Regions from separate parts of the Neobacillus oceani genome, predicted to be linked through region 2. Evidence: riboswitches for the same ligand, from Rfam matches in the RefSeq annotation. Region 2 holds a riboswitch; the other holds the start of a gene.
The links. A riboswitch is a leader RNA that binds a small molecule or an ion and turns the genes downstream of it on or off. The one in region 2 is predicted to bind cyclic di-GMP.
Positions count from the first base shown of each region.

Region 1: linked by a shared signal. The riboswitch ahead of V1499_RS02740 (amidase) and the one ahead of V1499_RS05140 (DUF192 domain-containing protein) in region 2 are both predicted to bind cyclic di-GMP.

Region 1 is NZ_CP143543.1:551,112-559,975, forward strand. Features, by position in the region: gene V1499_RS02715 (diguanylate cyclase) at 1-830, opposite strand, end outside; gene V1499_RS02720 (hypothetical protein) at 1,042-1,302, opposite strand; gene V1499_RS02725 (DEAD/DEAH box helicase) at 1,597-2,757, shown strand; gene V1499_RS02730 (amidase family protein) at 2,876-4,342, shown strand; gene V1499_RS02735 (hypothetical protein) at 4,459-4,593, shown strand; cyclic di-GMP riboswitch class I at 4,696-4,780, shown strand; gene V1499_RS02740 (amidase) at 4,883-5,680, shown strand; gene V1499_RS02745 (FAD-dependent oxidoreductase) at 5,956-7,479, opposite strand; gene V1499_RS02750 (trans-sulfuration enzyme family protein) at 7,785-8,864, shown strand, end outside.
Region 2 is NZ_CP143543.1:1,029,791-1,038,654, forward strand. Features, by position in the region: gene addA (helicase-exonuclease AddAB subunit AddA) at 1-692, shown strand, start outside; gene V1499_RS05100 (spore germination protein) at 727-945, opposite strand; gene V1499_RS05105 (spore germination protein GerPE) at 983-1,363, opposite strand; gene V1499_RS05110 (spore gernimation protein GerPD) at 1,368-1,547, opposite strand; gene gerPC (spore germination protein GerPC) at 1,544-2,143, opposite strand; gene V1499_RS05120 (spore germination protein GerPB) at 2,184-2,423, opposite strand; gene V1499_RS05125 (spore germination protein) at 2,438-2,659, opposite strand; gene V1499_RS05130 (DUF418 domain-containing protein) at 2,868-4,055, shown strand; gene V1499_RS05135 (DNA topology modulation protein) at 4,052-4,576, shown strand; cyclic di-GMP riboswitch class I at 4,676-4,762, shown strand; gene V1499_RS05140 (DUF192 domain-containing protein) at 4,863-5,195, shown strand; gene V1499_RS05145 (Flp family type IVb pilin) at 5,220-5,396, shown strand; gene V1499_RS05150 (prepilin peptidase) at 5,603-6,118, shown strand; gene V1499_RS05155 (TadE/TadG family type IV pilus assembly protein) at 6,115-6,498, shown strand; gene V1499_RS05160 (TadE/TadG family type IV pilus assembly protein) at 6,513-7,418, shown strand; gene cpaB (Flp pilus assembly protein CpaB) at 7,427-8,134, shown strand; gene V1499_RS05170 (CpaE family protein) at 8,155-8,864, shown strand, end outside.

The DNA.
Region 1 (8,864 bases), 480 kb from region 2:
TCCCCTCCGTAGCGGGCGACGATTGTATCCGGACCGCAATGGGTCAGTAGGTATTTTCCGATCTTTGCTATGGCGGCATCGCCAATCTGGTGGCCGAACTTATCGTTGATTTCCTTGAATCGGTCGATATCGATCATGGCAATGAACATCGGTTTTCCGGCCCGGCTGTTGTCCCGAAGTTTTTCCTCGAACTTCCGCATATTGTACAGGCCGGTTAACCGATCCCGGTCGGCTAAAAACTGGAGCGTTCTTGTCGAAGCAAGATGGCGCCTCCCCATTTCCACGAAAAAATACATTACCGCGATTGCCAGGAGTAGCGCTCCAAGATGGAGGAACGCGGCAGGTAAGGGCAAAAAGAGCCTGATTTTAGCTGAAAAAAGATCGGATGCGGCCCAGGAAAGAAGGACAACACCGAATAGATACAAATAGAGATGTTTCCGTACGCCAATGGATTTGGCAAGTATTGAAAATGCCGCCGGGAGGAAAATGCCAAACAGAGTTCCCTGTATTGCAGTCGGCCCGCCAAGCCCAAGGCGGTATAGCGATGCGATAGCAACAACCGGCAAAACATATTTCCAGCCATGGAAGAAGCCTAGAAGGATAATCGGGATCATCCTTAAATCGACCCGATGGCCTCCGCTCATAAATGGGAAATGAAACATTGAGATGACTGTTAACGCCACAATAAATATATGTATTGCAGGCAACCAGGCAGCGCGGATTTTCTTTTCTTCACTTAAATGATAAGCGGTATTTATACATAGATGCATCAGCAAAAGGATGCCCAGGTTGGATAAAAAAGACTGCAGGATAAAAATCCCTCCATTCACATGAAACCATTATAATACTGATATGCTAATTCCATCCTTACTAAATAATGAAAGATATTTGAACATTTCGGGTCTTCCCTCGACTCAGTGACATAATCAATTGACGGTCATCAAAATGATTAAAATCAACACCAACTAAGCGAGAGTGATAAATGAGGGGAAATTTTTGCAAAATAAAAACCAGCCGCGATGCAGACTGGTTTTGGAACCATCAGACAATTTTTTTCCTCAACACGAGCCAGTAGGAGGCGAATCCCCCGATAATCAGGATTCCGGCTATTCCGGGGAGGATATATATCTTAATTGGGGATAAGGGTTCCGTGGATTTTTCTTGGACCGGCTTTTGCGCTTCCTCGCCGGATGCCTCCGCCAAGGTGATTGGCTGATTTTTATCTGGAAGTGTTGGTGAAATTGCTTGGTTGGATATATAAAGGAACAAGAGTCCGAAAATAACTAGAATTTTCTTTAACATTGTATTCAACTCCGATATGTTGTTATCGTGATGTTACTATTTTAACATCTATAGAAAACCGCAAGGGGCTTTGTGGCTATTGTTCACAATAGTTTCATATTTAGCGTGTAAAATATGACAAATTTGGCTGTTGGGATTGGGGTTTTGAATGGTCAAAACGATGGTGTGTGCAGCTTGTAGCGGGCGGCTTGATGGCATAGGCCAATTTTTCGAAAAAGAGCTTTGGCCTTAAATGGATTTATGATGGAATCTTCCTTATAATAAGGACAATCAACAGGTGAAAAGGAGCAGTTTATGCTAACGATACGTGAAACATTTAAGCCATTTATACAGGATGTGTGGGAGAAGTCGGGGTTCAGCCGGCCGACGTCGATCCAGGATGCGGCGATTCCGGCGATTCTTGAGAGGCGCGACGTGATTGCGGAGTCGCCGACCGGGACGGGGAAGACGCTGGCGTATTTGTTGCCGGTGCTTGAGAAGGTCGATAGTTCCACCCAGGCTCTTCAGGCGGTCGTGCTTGCGTCGAGCCAGGAGCTGATTATGCAGGTGTACCAGGAATTCCAGAAATGGTCGGAAGGGAGCGGCATCCGCGGGGCGACTTTTATTGGCGGTGCGAACGTGAAACGGCAGCTTGAGAAGCTAAAGAAGAAGCCGCATATCGCTTTTGGGACACCAGGCAGGGTGAACGAGCTGATCAAGCAGAAAAAGCTGAAAATGCATGAGGTGAAAACGATTGTCCTGGATGAGGGCGACCAGCTTTTGGTCCGTGAACATTTCGGCCCGGTGCTTGATATTGTGAATTCGGCGCTGAAGGATCGCCAAGTAGTCCTGTTTTCGGCGACGATGAAGCCGGAGACTGAGCAGCTTGCGAAGAATTTGACGGAAAATCCGGAGATAATCAGGATCACGAAGGATGAAGCGATTGAGCAGGGGATGGTTGAGCATATTTATTTCTCATGCGAGCCGAGGGAAAAGATGCTCTTGCTTGAAAAAATAGCGAGGCTGGACGGGATTAAGGCGCTGGCGTTCATCAACGATATTACCGAAATTCCAGTCATTACGGCGAAGCTTCAGTTTAAGGAGTTGTCCGCGGGCCTTTTGCATAGCGAGCTTGGGAAGATGGACAGGCAAAAGGCGATCAAGGAGTTCCGCGATGGGAAAATCAAGATGCTCGTCGCCACCGATGTTGCCGCGAGAGGGCTTGATATCCCTGGCGTCACCCATGTCATCCATGTTGATTTTCCGAGAGATATCGACCAGTACATCCACCGCTCCGGACGCACAGGGAGGATGGGCGCGAACGGGACGGTCATTTCACTCGTAACGGAACGGGAGGAGCGCGAGTTGAAGGCGTATGGCCGAAAACTGAACGTTCCCGTGGAAAAAAGGATTTTTTACAAAGGGACCATTGCCGTTGAGAACATCAGGCAAATCGAACGGTCGAAAAAGAGATAGGGAACAGGGCGTCCACACTGGGGGGCGCTCTTTTGGTTTACCAGCACCCTTTTGATAAAAAGGATTCGTGGGAACTTTTATCGAATGTATGTACAAAGAGAGGCAGGGGGGGATTCTTGTGCAAAATCCAAGGTTGAAAGAACTGCATGATACATGGCTTGAAGAAGCGACGATTGGCGATATGCAGGAAAAAATGGAGACCGGGAAACTTACGTCTAAGGAACTTGTGCTGATGTATTTATACCGCATTTCACAGTATGACCGAAAAGGCCCGGAGTTGAAGTCGGTCATTGAAATCAATCCTGACGCCGTGCACATCGCGGCTGCTCTCGATGTTGAGCGGGAAGTTTCAGGTGCGCGCGGGCCGCTGCATGGGATTCCAGTGCTCCTTAAAGATAATATTGATACAGGAGACAGAATGCATACAAGCGCGGGTTCGAAGGTGCTGGCCGATTCATATGCGCCGGTGGATTCGGAAGTCGCGCGCAGGCTCCGTGAAGCAGGCGCGGTGATTCTTGGCAAAACGAACATGACGGAGTGGGCCAATTTCATGGCGATCGGCATGAAGAGCGGCTACAGTTCAAGGGGAGGGCAGACGCTTAACCCGTACGGCCCCCGTACTTTTGACGTGGGCGGTTCCAGCGCTGGCTCTGGCGCGGCGATTGCGGCAAATCTCGCCGCTGTTGCTGTCGGAACGGAAACCTCAGGTTCAATCCTTAATCCATCCGCGCAAAATTCGCTTGTTGGTATAAAGCTGACTGTGGGCCTGGTAAGCAGAAGGGGAATCATCCCGATTTCGCATACCCAGGATACGGCGGGCCCTATGGCTAGGACGGTTACCGATGCGGCAATTTTGTTGACAGCGCTAGCTGGCGAGGACATTGAGGACCCGGCTACACTGGCAAGTTGGCTGAAAGAGGTGGATTTCACCATTCATTTGGAGGAAGGGCTTGCCGGCAAAAGGCTCGGCGTTGCCCGGGAACATTATTTTGCCGAAGCCGGAGAAAAAAGGGCCGCTGTCGTCGAAAAGGCAATTGAAAAGCTTAAATCCCTTGGCGCTGAAGTGATTGATATAACAATTCCCTCAGCAAAAAAGCAATGGGATTGGGAAGTCCTCACCTACGAGTTCAAGGCAGGGGTCAACGCCTACCTAAAAGGGCTCGGGCCTAACGCCAAGGTGCGGTCGCTTGCCGATGTCATCCGGTTCAACAAGGAAAATGAAGCGGAAATGCTTAAATATGGCCAGGAAGTCCTGGTCGGCTCTGATGCGACGAGCGGCGGATTGTATGAGGAAGCCTATATCCGTTCGTTGGAGTTCAATGATTACCATGCGAAGGAAAACGGCATCGATTATGTGCTGTATGAGTATCAGCTTGATGCGATTGTCTTCCCTCATGAAGAAGGCGCGGATTTATCCGCGCGCGCCGGCTATCCGTCGGTTGTCGTACCTGCCGGCTTTACTGAGGACGGCGAGCCTGTCGGAATCACCTTTGCCGGGACAGCCTGGAGCGAACCGGAGCTAATCCAGCTCGCGTATGCGTTTGAGCAGGAAACGCATGCCCGGAGAGCCCCTACCCTGCGTTAATTGTTTTTTAAAAAATTTACTCTGGTAACAATGCAGAAACTGCCACTTTGCTAAAAGAATAAACTAGTTTCACTAGTCAAAACTAAACATATCCTGAAAAAGGAGATGTGGTTACGATGGGCAGAAAGAAGCTTGGGAACAGGAATGCGCAGATTAACAACAATAAAAAGGTTGGTAAAACAAGCTCGGAGCTTGTGAAGTTTACAACCGGGCAGGACAGGCTGATCCACAACCGGCCGAATGATGATTGATCTCGATTGACCTTTGGAAGCCACTCCATTTTGGGGTGGCTATTTTTATGTTTCTAGTAATATTGGTCTATTCTCCCATGGGCACAAAGGCGCTATACTATATACAGAAAAAGGCAAACCTGCCGAAAGACAGGGACGCAAAGCGATGGGCCTGCCCGGAAACCCGAATGGCTGCCACGCCGCCGGACTTCTTTTTGGATGTCTGGGACAATTCCAAAAAGGAGAGGAAAAGAAGTCTATGCGCAAAGCTTTTTTGTGTGTAATTTTATTATGTTTGGCGGCGGGGTCAATGGGAAATCAAATTGTAAAGGCTGAGGGGACGCCGCGGGCAACGTGGCTTTGGGATACTTCCATGATTGAAACCCGGCCGGATGAAGTAATCGCTTTTCTTCAGGAAAACAACGCAGACAAGGTTTTCTTACAAATTAATCGGAACATCGGCTTTGATTCATACAAGCGGTTCATCAGAAAAGCTTCTGATTTTGGAGTTAAGGTCCATGCCTTGGACGGCGCTACTGACTGGGTATCCAGTAAAGGCGGCACTTATTTGAACCAGCTCATGAGCTGGGTTTCCGACTATCAGGCCGGGGCCGCTCCGGAAGAGAGGTTCTCTGGAATCCATCTCGATGTGGAGCCGTATTTGTACAGCGGCTGGACGTCGAACTACAAAGCCACAGTGCTCGCCTACCAAAACCTTCTTTTAAACGCGAAGGCGCAGTCTGGGCAGCTTGGCCTGCCTCTGGGTGCGGATATGCCGTTTTGGTTTGACGAACATACTTATAACAATAAAATTGGTAAAGGCAATCTCGCCAATTGGGCCATTCAAACGGTTGATTTCCCGACCATCATGGCATACCGCGACACGGCGCCGGCAATCGCCAATATTATCAGCAATGAAGTGCGCATGGCTCAGACTGCGGGGAAAACGCTTATTGTCGGTGTGGAAACAGGCGCGAGTTCGGAAGGTGATTTCATCACATTCCATGAAGAGGGGAAAGCCTATATGGAAGCCGAACTAGCCGCGGTTGATAGCAGCCATGTTTTTGCCATCCATTATCTTGAAAGCTGGATGAAAATGAAGCCTTAAAGTTTAGGAGAAACAGCTGCACCAAAGGGGGTAGCTGTTTTTTTACGGGTAATTCGGGAAATAAACAATTTTGAAAATTTAGATAAGAGCGAATCCCTGTAATAATGGGGAGAATAAGCCGAAAAATGGTCCTAATCATTTAAAAAACGGGGTGAATAAGAGTAAACGGAGTGATTTAGCATCCATTTTTTTAATAAAGTGCAGGCTTTCTACCGGGAAATTTGCCAAAATGCCATAAAAGAAGAGGCAAAGGGTATGTCCTCTGCCTCATTTTTTCATCCTTCCAGCTTTTTAAGGTCCTCAATTGCAGGTCCTTCAACAACTTCTCCGTTGTAAGCGAATCGTGAGCCATGGCATGGGCAATCCCATGTCTTTTCGGCGCTGTTCCATTCGCACTCGCACCCAAGATGTGTGCACGTCGTATCAACAAGATACAGCTTCCCGGTTTCGTCCTTGTAGCCGCCGGCGCGCTTGCCATCGACCAGGACAACGCCGCCTTCGCCAACCGACAGATCGCCAGGGAACTTAGGAATAAACTCCAACTTTCCTTTTACAAGATGGCCGGCTACAGACGCATTAAAGCTGACCGCTTTTTTTAATGCCGGGTCGAGTTCGAACCGGGATGGGTGATAAAGCTTTTTGTACGGACTTTCAAGATTGAGAACGTAATCCGCCAATATGTGGCCGGCGAGCGTGCTTGTTGTCATGCCCCACTTTTTATAGCCGGTTGCAACAAGGATGGTTTCTTCATCATCCGTTAATGGCCCAATGTAAGGCAGTTTATCAAGCGTATCCAAATCCTGAGCCGACCAGCGGTACATATAGTGCCCGTTTCCAAACACATCCTCGGCGAATTTAGCGAGCGCAAGATAATGCTTCTCTGTATTCTCACTTTTCCCGGTCCGGTGGTTTTCCCCGCCAATAATTAGCAGGTTTTCCCCATCATGAGGCGTATAGCGGATTGAGCGGGTAGGAGAATCGGCACTTATATACATGCCGCCGGGATATTCCTTGTCCGTCTTCACGCCAATCGCATAAGACCGGGACGCGTACATCCTTGCGAAATAGAGGCCTCTTTTATCAAAAAATGGCCAGTGCGAGGCGATAATGGCATGCCCGCAGGATATTTTCAGCCCATCCTTCGTATGAACAACGGTGCCGCCCTCAAGTGTGATATCCTTCGCGGTCGTATTTTCAAACACTTGGCAGCCGGCATCTATGGCTTTATTCAATAGGGCCCTTAAATACTTAAGGGGGTGGAACTGTCCCTGGTCTTTCATTGCGAGCGCATTTTTGACTTCTATATTAAACGGAATGCTCGTACGCAATTCGTGCGGGATGCCGAGTTTTTTATATGCTTCGGCCTCGGTCTCGATTTTCGATTTGTATTGATCGGTTTCGGAGTAAATGACAGCATCCTGGCTGCTGAAGTCGCAGTCGATGTTTTCTTCGTTAATGATCCTTCTGATAAAACCGAGTGCATCGGAATGGGATTCATAGTAAAGCTTAGCCTTTTCCTCGCCAAAATGGCTGATCAGTTCATCGTACAGCAGACCGTGTTGGGCTGTGATTTTTGCGGTCGTATGTCCTGTCGTTCCGTTCAGAACACTGCCGGCCTCGATAATCGCCACCTTTTTGCCTTGTTTAGAAAGCAGGTAGGCCGTTGTGATGCCGGTCATTCCCGCCCCAACGATAGCGACATCGACAGAAAGGTCCCCCTCAAGCCTGCTAAACTTCGGAAGGTCGATTTCTCGCCAATACGTTCTCGGATACTTTGGCGTCCTGCTTTGTCCGCTCATGTTATTCCTCCTTCATCTGATAAGTCCGATTAATGCAATCTGCAATTCACTTTATCAGGGACAGTAAGCTAATAGGGCAACTGTCCCTAAAGGTCCGCTTGGTTCAACCTAATCATCTGCAGAAAACCACCGCTGATGGAAGCTTCACTGTATTGTTCCCTGTTTTGGAAAAATAAACTCAACAACTTGCCAGGGGGTCTGCTATCTGATTTTTCGAAGGATTAGCAATTGCGTTGACGCTCAATGCCCAGGCTGATATACTCACCCTCATATATAAAGATAACCAACAGAAGAAGGTGGCTTGATTGGCAAAGGAATTTGAAACAAAAGTATTGCATGGGGACAAAATAGGCAGGGAAATTGCGAGCAAGGTGACACCGATTTACCAGACGTCTGCCTTTACGTTCAAGGATTTGGATGAGCTTGAAGGGTTCTATGAGGGCAGTGGGCGCTATCTGTATTCTAGGGTAGGAAACCCGAATACGGATGAGCTTGGCGCGGCGGTTGCCAGGCTTGAGGGGGCGCCTGCCGGAGTGGCGGCATCCTCGGGATTGTCGGCTATCCTCGCCGGGGTGCTCGCGGCTGTTAAAAGCGGCGGCCATATTATCGCAGCGGACGACGTTTACGGCGGCAGCTATCATATGCTAAAGGAAGAACTAAAAGACTTTGGCATTGAGACAACGTTTGTTTCATTCACCGACCTATCCAATGTAGAAAAAGCTATGCGGGATAACACCCGCATGATCTATACGGAATCTATTACGAATCCGCTTCTCCGCGTCGAGGATCTCGCGTCGGTTATTTCTTTTGCGAAAAAGAAAGGCCTGATCACACTCGTCGACAATACGTTCGCGACACCTCTGCATGTCCGCCCATATGAGCTTGGTGCCGACCTCGTTGTACATAGCGCAACAAAGTATATTGGCGGCCATAGCGATGTGACATCCGGCGTCGTAGTCGGAAGGGAAGACCTGATTGCCAAGGCGAGCGGGAAGATCGCCAATCTTGGCGCCAACCTGAGCCCGTTTGAAGCGTGGCTAACTACCCGTGGCTTAAAAACGCTGGCGCTCCGCATGAAAGCCCAGTCATCCAATGCCCGGCAGCTTGCTTTGGCGTTAAAGGAAAATGCTGATGTAAAGAGAGTGTATTATCCATTCGAGCATGGGGAAGACGGATACGGCGCGATTGTTACGATTGAGCTTTCCGAAAAGGCGGATATGAATGCATTTTTCCGGGCTCTTTCCTGGATTAAAATTGCGCCAACACTCGCCGGCGTGGAAACAACCGTTTCCCACCCGGAAGTGACATCCCACCGCGCACTATCACCAGAAGCGCGCGCCGAACTTGGCATCAACCGCCAAGTCGTCCGAATTTCGGTGGGCATT
Region 2 (8,864 bases):
CCCACAGGGCTAAGCAGACAGTATCCGAAATGAAGCGGAACCGTGAACTGGCGGATGAGCAAAGCGGAACTGATCTTCTAAAAAAGGCGAGGAAGACAATCCTGGAGCGCCCGCGGTTCATGCAGGAAAAATCACTGAGCGCCGCCGAACGCGGAACAGCCCTGCATAGTATCATGCAGCACGTGAGGCTGGATCAGCCAATAACCGAGGATTCAATCGCATTGCTGGCAAGCCAAATGGTTGAGGCGGAGCTGTTGACCGAAGAGCAGCGCGAGATTATCGAACCCGCATTGATAGTCAAATTCTTTGAATCCGAACTTGGCCAAAGGCTTCTTTCGGCAGAAAAAGTCTACCGGGAAGTACCGTTTACCGCTTCGATTGCCGCGAAAGAAGTTTATCCTGATTGGAAGGATGATAATGAACCGATTTATATCCAAGGAATCATAGACTGTCTATTCGAGGATAGGGAAGGGCTTGTCATGATTGATTTCAAGTCTGACAGGATCACCGGCCGCTTCCGCAGTGGGTTTGAAGGTGCCGCACCGATTCTTGCCGACCGCTACCGTCTTCAAATTGACTTGTATACAAGGGCACTAGAAAAGATTTGGAAACGCCGGGTCGATGAGCGCTATCTCTTCTTCTTCGATGGCGCCCATCTTCTCAAGTTTGAAAGAGAAAACGAAAACGTGTAAAAAAAGACATGAACCTCCAACTGGTTCATGTCTTTTACTTATTCCCGGTCATTGGCTGATCAACGAGCTTCGTATCAAGGACATTCGTTCCGCTGACCGCGCTTCCTGTCGCGTTAAAAACGCCTGTATTCGAGCTCCCGGCACCTTGAAAGGTTTTAGCTGTACTTTTAGGAGAAATATTTAGGACATCGCCAAAATTAACAGTTCCTCCAGTAACGTTGTGAATATTTACCGGTCCGACAAGTGCCGGCATAAACTAACACGCCTTTCGTCTACGAATAAAATGCAGTTTATTGGGTTTCCTCTCGTTCGAGCAGCTGCCTGATATGATGGATTCGTGCTTCCATACTGATGTATGGAGTGCTTCCAATCTGGATAATGGATGCTGCAGAAAGCCCCTTCACGTCAATTGTTCCCACCTTGATAACCGGATTCAGCTGGAAGGTGTCGATAAGGATTGGTTCATAAATCGGAGGGAGAGGGATTGGCTCGGAAAATACTTTGAATTGGGCAAAGTCCCCTTCTTCATCAAAAAAGATTTCGGCTTCCCTTTGGACGGCGAGTGCCCGGGAATTGCCGAATATCCTTAACGCATCCCCGATTAGGATAGTTGAAGAAAACAAGGCTGATTTTAGAAAAAAAGAATCCACTTTTGATATTCTTTGAAGCATCGTGTTACGATCCTCGGCTCAAAGGAACAAAAGGCCCGATAATCAGGGATTCCGCCGGGGTGTCAAATGCGGATGCAAGCTGGATGGTTTGCGCATCTCCAACGAGGAGCAGCGAGGAGCTGGATACCCCAATAACCCTGATGCTGCCGACGGACAATTCCCTGTTGTACGTTTGAAAAATCATTGTTGTTCCCCTTCTTTCATATTCGTAGGCAAATGATTAAAAAAAGCTAGAACGCCATTTTCAATTTCTTTCTTCAGCGCTTCCGCCGTTTTAGCGATTGAAGTTTCATCAGGCCCGGCTGCCCCGGCTTTTCTCAAATGGGCTTCAATCCTGCCGGGTAGCTGTTTTTTTATGTCATTTTGAATGAAGGAAAGGTAGGAACCCGCATGCTGCGCGCCAAGCTTTTCTTCCAAGGAAGCGACAAATCCGGGAAGGTCCGATTCGATGTAACGGTTGATTTCCTCTTCGACTTCCATTCCCCGCCGCATCATTTCCATTGGAGGAAGAGGCATCCCGGGCTGGCCATTCGGAATGGAAAAATCCTCAATTCCTTGCAAGTCCTGGGGATTAAGGCCGATGCTAAGTGTACCCTCCAACGTTTCAACCTTCAGCTGATCGAACTTGTATTGTATCGTTCCGACATGGATAGGCGGTTTTTCTTTTAACTGCCTTATTTCATCCTCGGCACATCTGAGCGAGTTTTCAAGGGCTGTAATTCTTTGTTCATAAAGCTGGAGCTGGCCTTGCATCCATTGAATAATTTGATAGAAATCCACGGAGTACACCTCTCTTCCTCGGCCTGACATGGAGTCCCATTTAAAGCGGAACCGAAGGAGTTTGTATCAAAGGAAGATTACCTTCTTCACCAGGGGCCGGCGCGGGAAAGGTGAAAGGTTTTTGCGCGGTAGGGGCTGGGCCGGTAAAACCTCCTGTATTCGCGAGATAGGAAGCGGGTTTGATGATCCCCGCACTACCGATTTGAAAAACAGAGGAATTTGAAATCCCGCCGATTCTTATAAAGTTGATTTGGATAGTTTGCTGGATATAAAAATTCATTGCCGGCCACCTCACTAGATATTGAATGCGATAGGCTGGTCAATCCCATCTGTGTCATACACATTCGTTGAACTCACGCTATTGAGGTTGCTGATCGCTTCCCCGGTATTAAAGGATCCGGCCCCTGAAAAGGTTTTTGCACTGGAGATGGGGGATAGATTGAGAACATCGCCAATGTTCATAACAGCGCTCGAACCCAAGGAAATGACCTGGACAATACCTACGATTGCTGGCATAGGCTACACCCTTTGAAATTATTCTTCTACTATCGTATGTACATAGCCCGGGAATGTGTGCAGTGTGAAAGAAAAACAGAAAATGGACGAGAAAACAAGTGCGGAATGGCAAAATCTACTATATAATTACGGAATGCCCCTAAATCTATGGGTTGGGCGACATTTTATTCACCTACATAACAATGCAAAATGGATGGGGGAATGCGGTATGGATGTTAAACTGGAACCGACAGTTGAAGGAAACCGGATTACATCATTGGATGCAATGAGAGGCTTTGCGATAATAGGGATTTATCTGGTAAATATGCTGAGCTTTCACTCCCCATATGTATTCATCGAGCCGCTGGAATGGTGGGGAAAAGGTATCGACCGGATTGCCTACATGTTTATTGACGTATTTGCCCAGGCGAGCTTTTACCCATTGTTCTCCATGCTTTTCGGGTATGGGCTTATGCTCATGAGGGAACGAGCTATTGGGCGCGGGGCCAATTTCACAGTGTTCGCCGCGAGAAGGCTGGCCTTTCTTCTTGCTGTGGGAATGGTTCACGCATTCCTTATTTGGCCGGGGGATATTTTGATTACATATGCGTGCGTCGGCTTGCTCCTGTTGTTTTTCCTGCGGTTTAGTGGGAAGGCTCTTCTTATATTAGCCCTGGCCATGTATACCATTCCAAACTTGCTTCTCGGCCTTCTTCTGTTACTGGCTGACGTGGCAGGGCCGATTGTAAACCTTTGGGAAACGTACAAAGCTGACGCGCAGCACGCACTTGCTGTATATGGAAATGGTTCGTTTCGGGAAATCACTGAAATGAGGATATCCGAATGGAACTTTCTCAACAGCCCTGAGACTATCCCAATCACATTATTCTCCATATTGCCACTCTTTTTGTTTGGAGCGGCGGTTGCGAAGCTTAGATGGCTTGAAGAGTCTGTGAGGCATTTAAAGAAATTCAAGGTAGCCGCATTTGGGTTGCTTCTGCCTGCGATGGCACTGAAAACGTTGCCGTATTATGGGTGGGAAGGCTACAGCGTGGAATTTTTCCAGGACTTTTTTGGAGGTCCGCTTCTGGCTCTATCCTATGCGGGGATGATTGTCTTGGGAGCCGGAAAATTCGAGGCCGTATCTGGCAGCCTAGCCTATGTTGGAAGAATGTCGATGACCAATTATTTGTTTCAGTCTATTTTGTCGACATTTATTTTTTATGGATATGGCCTTGGCCTTTATGGTAAGGTTTCGGCCGCACAAGGGACCCTTCTCGTTTTCGCCGTTTTCTTTCTTCAAATCGCTGTCAGTAGCATGTGGATGAAAAAATATCGGTACGGCCCGGTGGAATGGATGTGGCGGAGTTTCACGTATTTCAAGCTCCAAAAATTACGGAGGAGGGGGAATGCGTGAAAAAAATCGCTATAATTGGGAGCGGAGGGGCCGGAAAAAGTACGCTTGCCAAGGTGCTTGGCAAAAGGCTTGGTTTGAAGGTATACCATTTGGACGCCCTTTTTTGGAAGCCGGGCTGGGTTCCGATGGACCGGACCGCATTTATTCGCTTGCAAAATGGCATCATGAATGAAGAAACATGGATCATCGATGGAAACTTCGGCTCCACGATGGATGCCAGGCTGGAAAAAGCGGATACGGTCATATTCCTCCATTATTCAACAATCCGCTGTTTAGTTGGGATAGTGAAAAGAAGGATTCAGTACCAAGGAAAAACAAGGCCGGATATGGGGGAAGGCTGCCAGGAAAAACTCGATTGGAAATTTATCTCCTGGGTAGCCGGATATAACCGGAAAAAGGCTCCGTCCATCCTTGATAAGCTTCATAAATTCCGTGATAAACAAATTTATATATTTACCCGTCCTTCGGAGGTGAAAACCTTTTTAAGAGGGTTAAACGAAAAAATAATACAAAAGTACTAGGTTATTTTTGTGAAAATAGTCTATTGGTACTATATCCAACCAAATATAAACATTTTATGATGTGAGTAAGAGAACAGTCGACAAGATATGCGCGCTGTATCTCGATAAAGGCAAAGCTGATGAAAATCAGTGACGCAAAGCTACAGGGGCTAAGGCACGTTTGTGCTATGCCAGCCAGTTACCGAAAGATCAGGGTGCATCATAGGTGTGTTTATTTACCAATGACCCCCCTTTCGGTAAAGGCGGGGTCATTTTATATTTCAGGAGGTGACGAAGGTTGAAGGTCGTGAATCTGTCGAAAGGGACGGAAATTGCAGATACGGTAGACAGCGCCGACAGTTTTTTCAAAAGGTTGAAGGGCCTGATGTTTACAAAGAATCTGCCCGCGGGTCACGGCCTGCTCATACAACCCTGCCAATCCATCCACACATTCTTCATGAACTATCCAATCGATGTTGTGTATTTGGACGGAAACAACATCGTCGTGGGCATTGACGAAAAGATGGCGCCCGCAAAGATTGGAAAGGTCCGCCGGAAAGCCCGCTTAGTACTAGAATTGCCGGCGGGTACCATTCAGAATACGGACTTGAAAGTGGGACATTGTTTATCTATCAAATAATAATATTAAAGGAGCTAATCAAACATGATGAATAAAATGAAAGCATTGCTGACTGAAGAACAAGGACAAGGCATGACAGAGTACGGTTTGGTTTTGGGCGTTATTGCGATTGGGGTAGTAGCTATTCTTATCGGATTTAAAGAGAAAATTATAGCAATATTTACAGGGGTAGCAACTGAGGTTGAAAAAGTAACTCCATAATTTTTCCAAAAACCATATAATATAAAATTCATTTTTATTCAAATGGTTAGAATCAACCGTAAGGTATAAAAGGGCACTAAAACCTTTTGTTCAATTTATATAATTTTAAATGAGTATTTTGTAATGTAGTAGGAAAGCCTTGCGTTCAGGAGTCAACGTGGGGCTTTTTTTCAATAAAAGATTTACCCGGAAATGAGGTTACTGGAATGATAAACGCCATTTTACTGTTTCTGCTGCTTGCCATTTGCACGGTGACGGATGTGAGGGAGCGGAAAATCTATAACAAGGTCCTGCTGCCTTTCCTGATTGTGTCACTAGCCGTAAATGGAGTGGCAGGCGGGCTTGAAGGATTAACGAACTCCATTCTTGGGCTCCTTACCGGTTTCGGCATCCTTTTAATTCCTTACTTGCTGGGAGGAATGGGAGCGGGCGACGTGAAACTCCTCGCCGTGATCGGGGCCTTGATGGGAGCGAAATTCGTCGCGCTCTCGGCTATTTATATGGCGCTCGCGGGCGGGGTTTTCGCTCTTTTCCTTATCATTTTCCGCAAGAGCGCGAAACAATTATTAAAAGGGGTTTTTTATTCGCTAGGTGGATTGATGAATGGGTTGAAGATTCCCCTCATGTACGATAAAGATGCGATGAAACAGACATATCCTTATGGAGTTGCAATCGCGGTTGGCGCCGCCATTCAATTTTTCCGCGCCGGGATGATTTTATGAGGAAGAATGAATCCGGCCAATCATTGGTGGAGACAGCCCTTGTCCTTCCCCTTTTATTGTTGTTGGTCGTCGGGATCATTGACTTTGGCAGAGTAACATACTCTTATGCCCACCTCCACATGGCCGCCCAGGAAACAGTCCGCAAAGGGGGGCTGGGGAGGTCGGATGCAGAAATAGCATCCTTCGCGAAAAATTATGTCCGCCTTGGGGATTCGAGTAACCTAATCGTTGAAATCACTCCACCCGGCTCAATACGAAAATCCGGTGATTATGTGAAGGTGAAATTGAAATATCCAATTAAATTGTATACCCCGTTTTTATCAAGCCTCTTTCCTTCCCCGCTTTATGCGCAGACTGATTCTACAATCCGAGTTGAGTGAAGGAGGGACGGAGCATGAAGAGTTTTTTAAAAGAAGAAAAAGGAGTCGCTCTTATTTACGTCGCGATAACAATGGTTGCGCTGCTTTGCATCACGGGGCTCGCCATTGACGGCGGAATGCTGTATATGACGAAAAGCAAGCTTCAAAAGGCCGCGAACGCTGCAGTGCTCTCCGGTGCCCAGGAGCTAACCAATTCGGAGGAACAAGTCAATAAAGTGGTGAATCGGATTCTCGCCGACCATGGGGAAACTGGTTCGAAGAAAAGCCTGGACATCGACATAGACAAAAAGGTAAGAGTGGGCCTTGTAAAAAAGGTTAAGCCGGCATTCATGGGATTGTTCGGATTTGAAACAGTCAATGTCAGGGCAGCCGCCGCTGCATCGCTGGCACCAATGGGCAGGGCAAAGGGAATCGCGCCTCTTGGGGTTCATGAGGATACTCCGCTTAATTTTGGCACGGTTGTAAAGTTAAAAACGGATTCTTCTGGTTCGGTCAGCGGGGTTTTCGGCGTCCTGGGCCTTAATGGACCGGGTGCAAAGACGTATGAAGAAAATCTCCGCCACGGATATCAGCAGGAAATCAAGATTGGGGAAATCATCCCAACCGAAACCGGTAACATTGCCGGTAAGACGAGGACGGTTGTCCAGGAATTGATAAATGGATGCACCTCTGCTATCGGGGATTTATCTGACCGGGATTGCTCCCGGGTTATCCTGATTCCCGTTTATAAGCCATATCAATTCGATTCAAACCAGTTAAAAAATATCCAAGTAACTGGGTTTGCCTATTTTTATATTACCGAACCTATGAAAAACAACGATACATCAATAACCGGAATGTTCATTAAATGGCCGGGAACGGGCTTTTATGAAGAAGGAAGCCTGGACCGGGGCGCCTATGCCATCCGGTTGACAGAGTAGGTGGGAAAATGCGTTCGAAAATGGTATTAGTGCTGGCCCTCGCCATGGGGATGATTACGACAGTATTGTTTTACCAATACATGGCGAAGTTCGATAAAAAGGAAACGACTTCCGCGCCGATGGCGGAAATCGTCGTTGCGAAAGAAAGAATCGATAAGAACGAAAAGATTACAGCAGAGAAACTTGAGGTCATCCAGGTTTCTGAAGACAGGGCCTTGCCGCAGGCGGTGCCTTCCATTTCGCAGGCGGAGGGAAAGCTTGCTGACGCGATGATTGAAAAGGGAGAACCGATTCTTTCCCACAGGCTCGTTTCCCAAACAGAAGAAACCGTTTATGTCTCACGTAAGGTGAAAGAAGGATACCGGGCTGTTTCGGTTTCCTTGAACCTGCCACAGTCCGTCACCAATTTAATCGAACCTGAAGATGACGTCGACGTGATTTTCGCGAAAGAAGATAAAAAGGCAGAAGACGTACCCGATTTCAGGACGAATATTTTGCTGGAAAAAGCAAGGGTATTGGCTGTTGGCAGGAAAATCACCCTGCCGGAAAACACGAAGGAACCTTATGTGGAATATACGGCGGTTACACTGGAACTAAAGCCGGAAGATGCCGTAAAGCTTGTCAAGGCATCCCAGGAGGGAATCGTCCATTTAATGCTGCATACGAGGCCTGTTATGAAAGCTGATTCAAGTCCTTCGGAAGGAAATGAGAGTTAATTTGATGGAAGGTGATGGAGATGGCGGAGTTTGATGAAATGACAACAAAAGATGGCGGCGCTCCGGAATCCCGCGGAAAAATGATTGCTGTCTGCAGTGCTAAAGGCGGAATTGGCCGGACGATCCTCTCCGTCAATCTGGCTGTCTCATTATCCAAACGAAATCACTCCGTCGCTGTTCTCGATGGCGATTTTCAATTCGGGGACGTTTCACTGGCAATGGATTTGCAGCACACGTTCACAATCAAGGAAGCGATGGACGGTTTTGGATCGCTTGATGAACATCGCCTTGAGGAATATTTAAGCGTCCATGGCAGCGGGGTACGCGTCCTGCCCGCGCCTGAGCGCCCGGAATATGCCGATCTTCTGACAAAGGAGGCGGTTTCAAAAATGGTTGATTTTCTATTAATTAAACATGATTTTGTCGTTTGCGATACTGGAGCTGGTTTGAATGAACAGACGCTTAACCTGATCGAGAAGGCGGATGAAATCCTTGTTGTCGCGACCCTTGAGATGGCAGCGATGAAAAATACGAAGCTGCTGCTGGAGACGCTCGATATCCTCGGGCTCCGTGACAAGGTCCGCGTTGTTTTGAATCGGGCCAATATGGAAAGTGTCATCAAAGCAGAGGATGGGGCAAGGATCCTCGGGGAGGAAGCGCCCATTTATATCCCGAATGACTTCCAGACATGCTCGAGGTCCCTCAATATGGGGAGCCCATTTGTACTAGC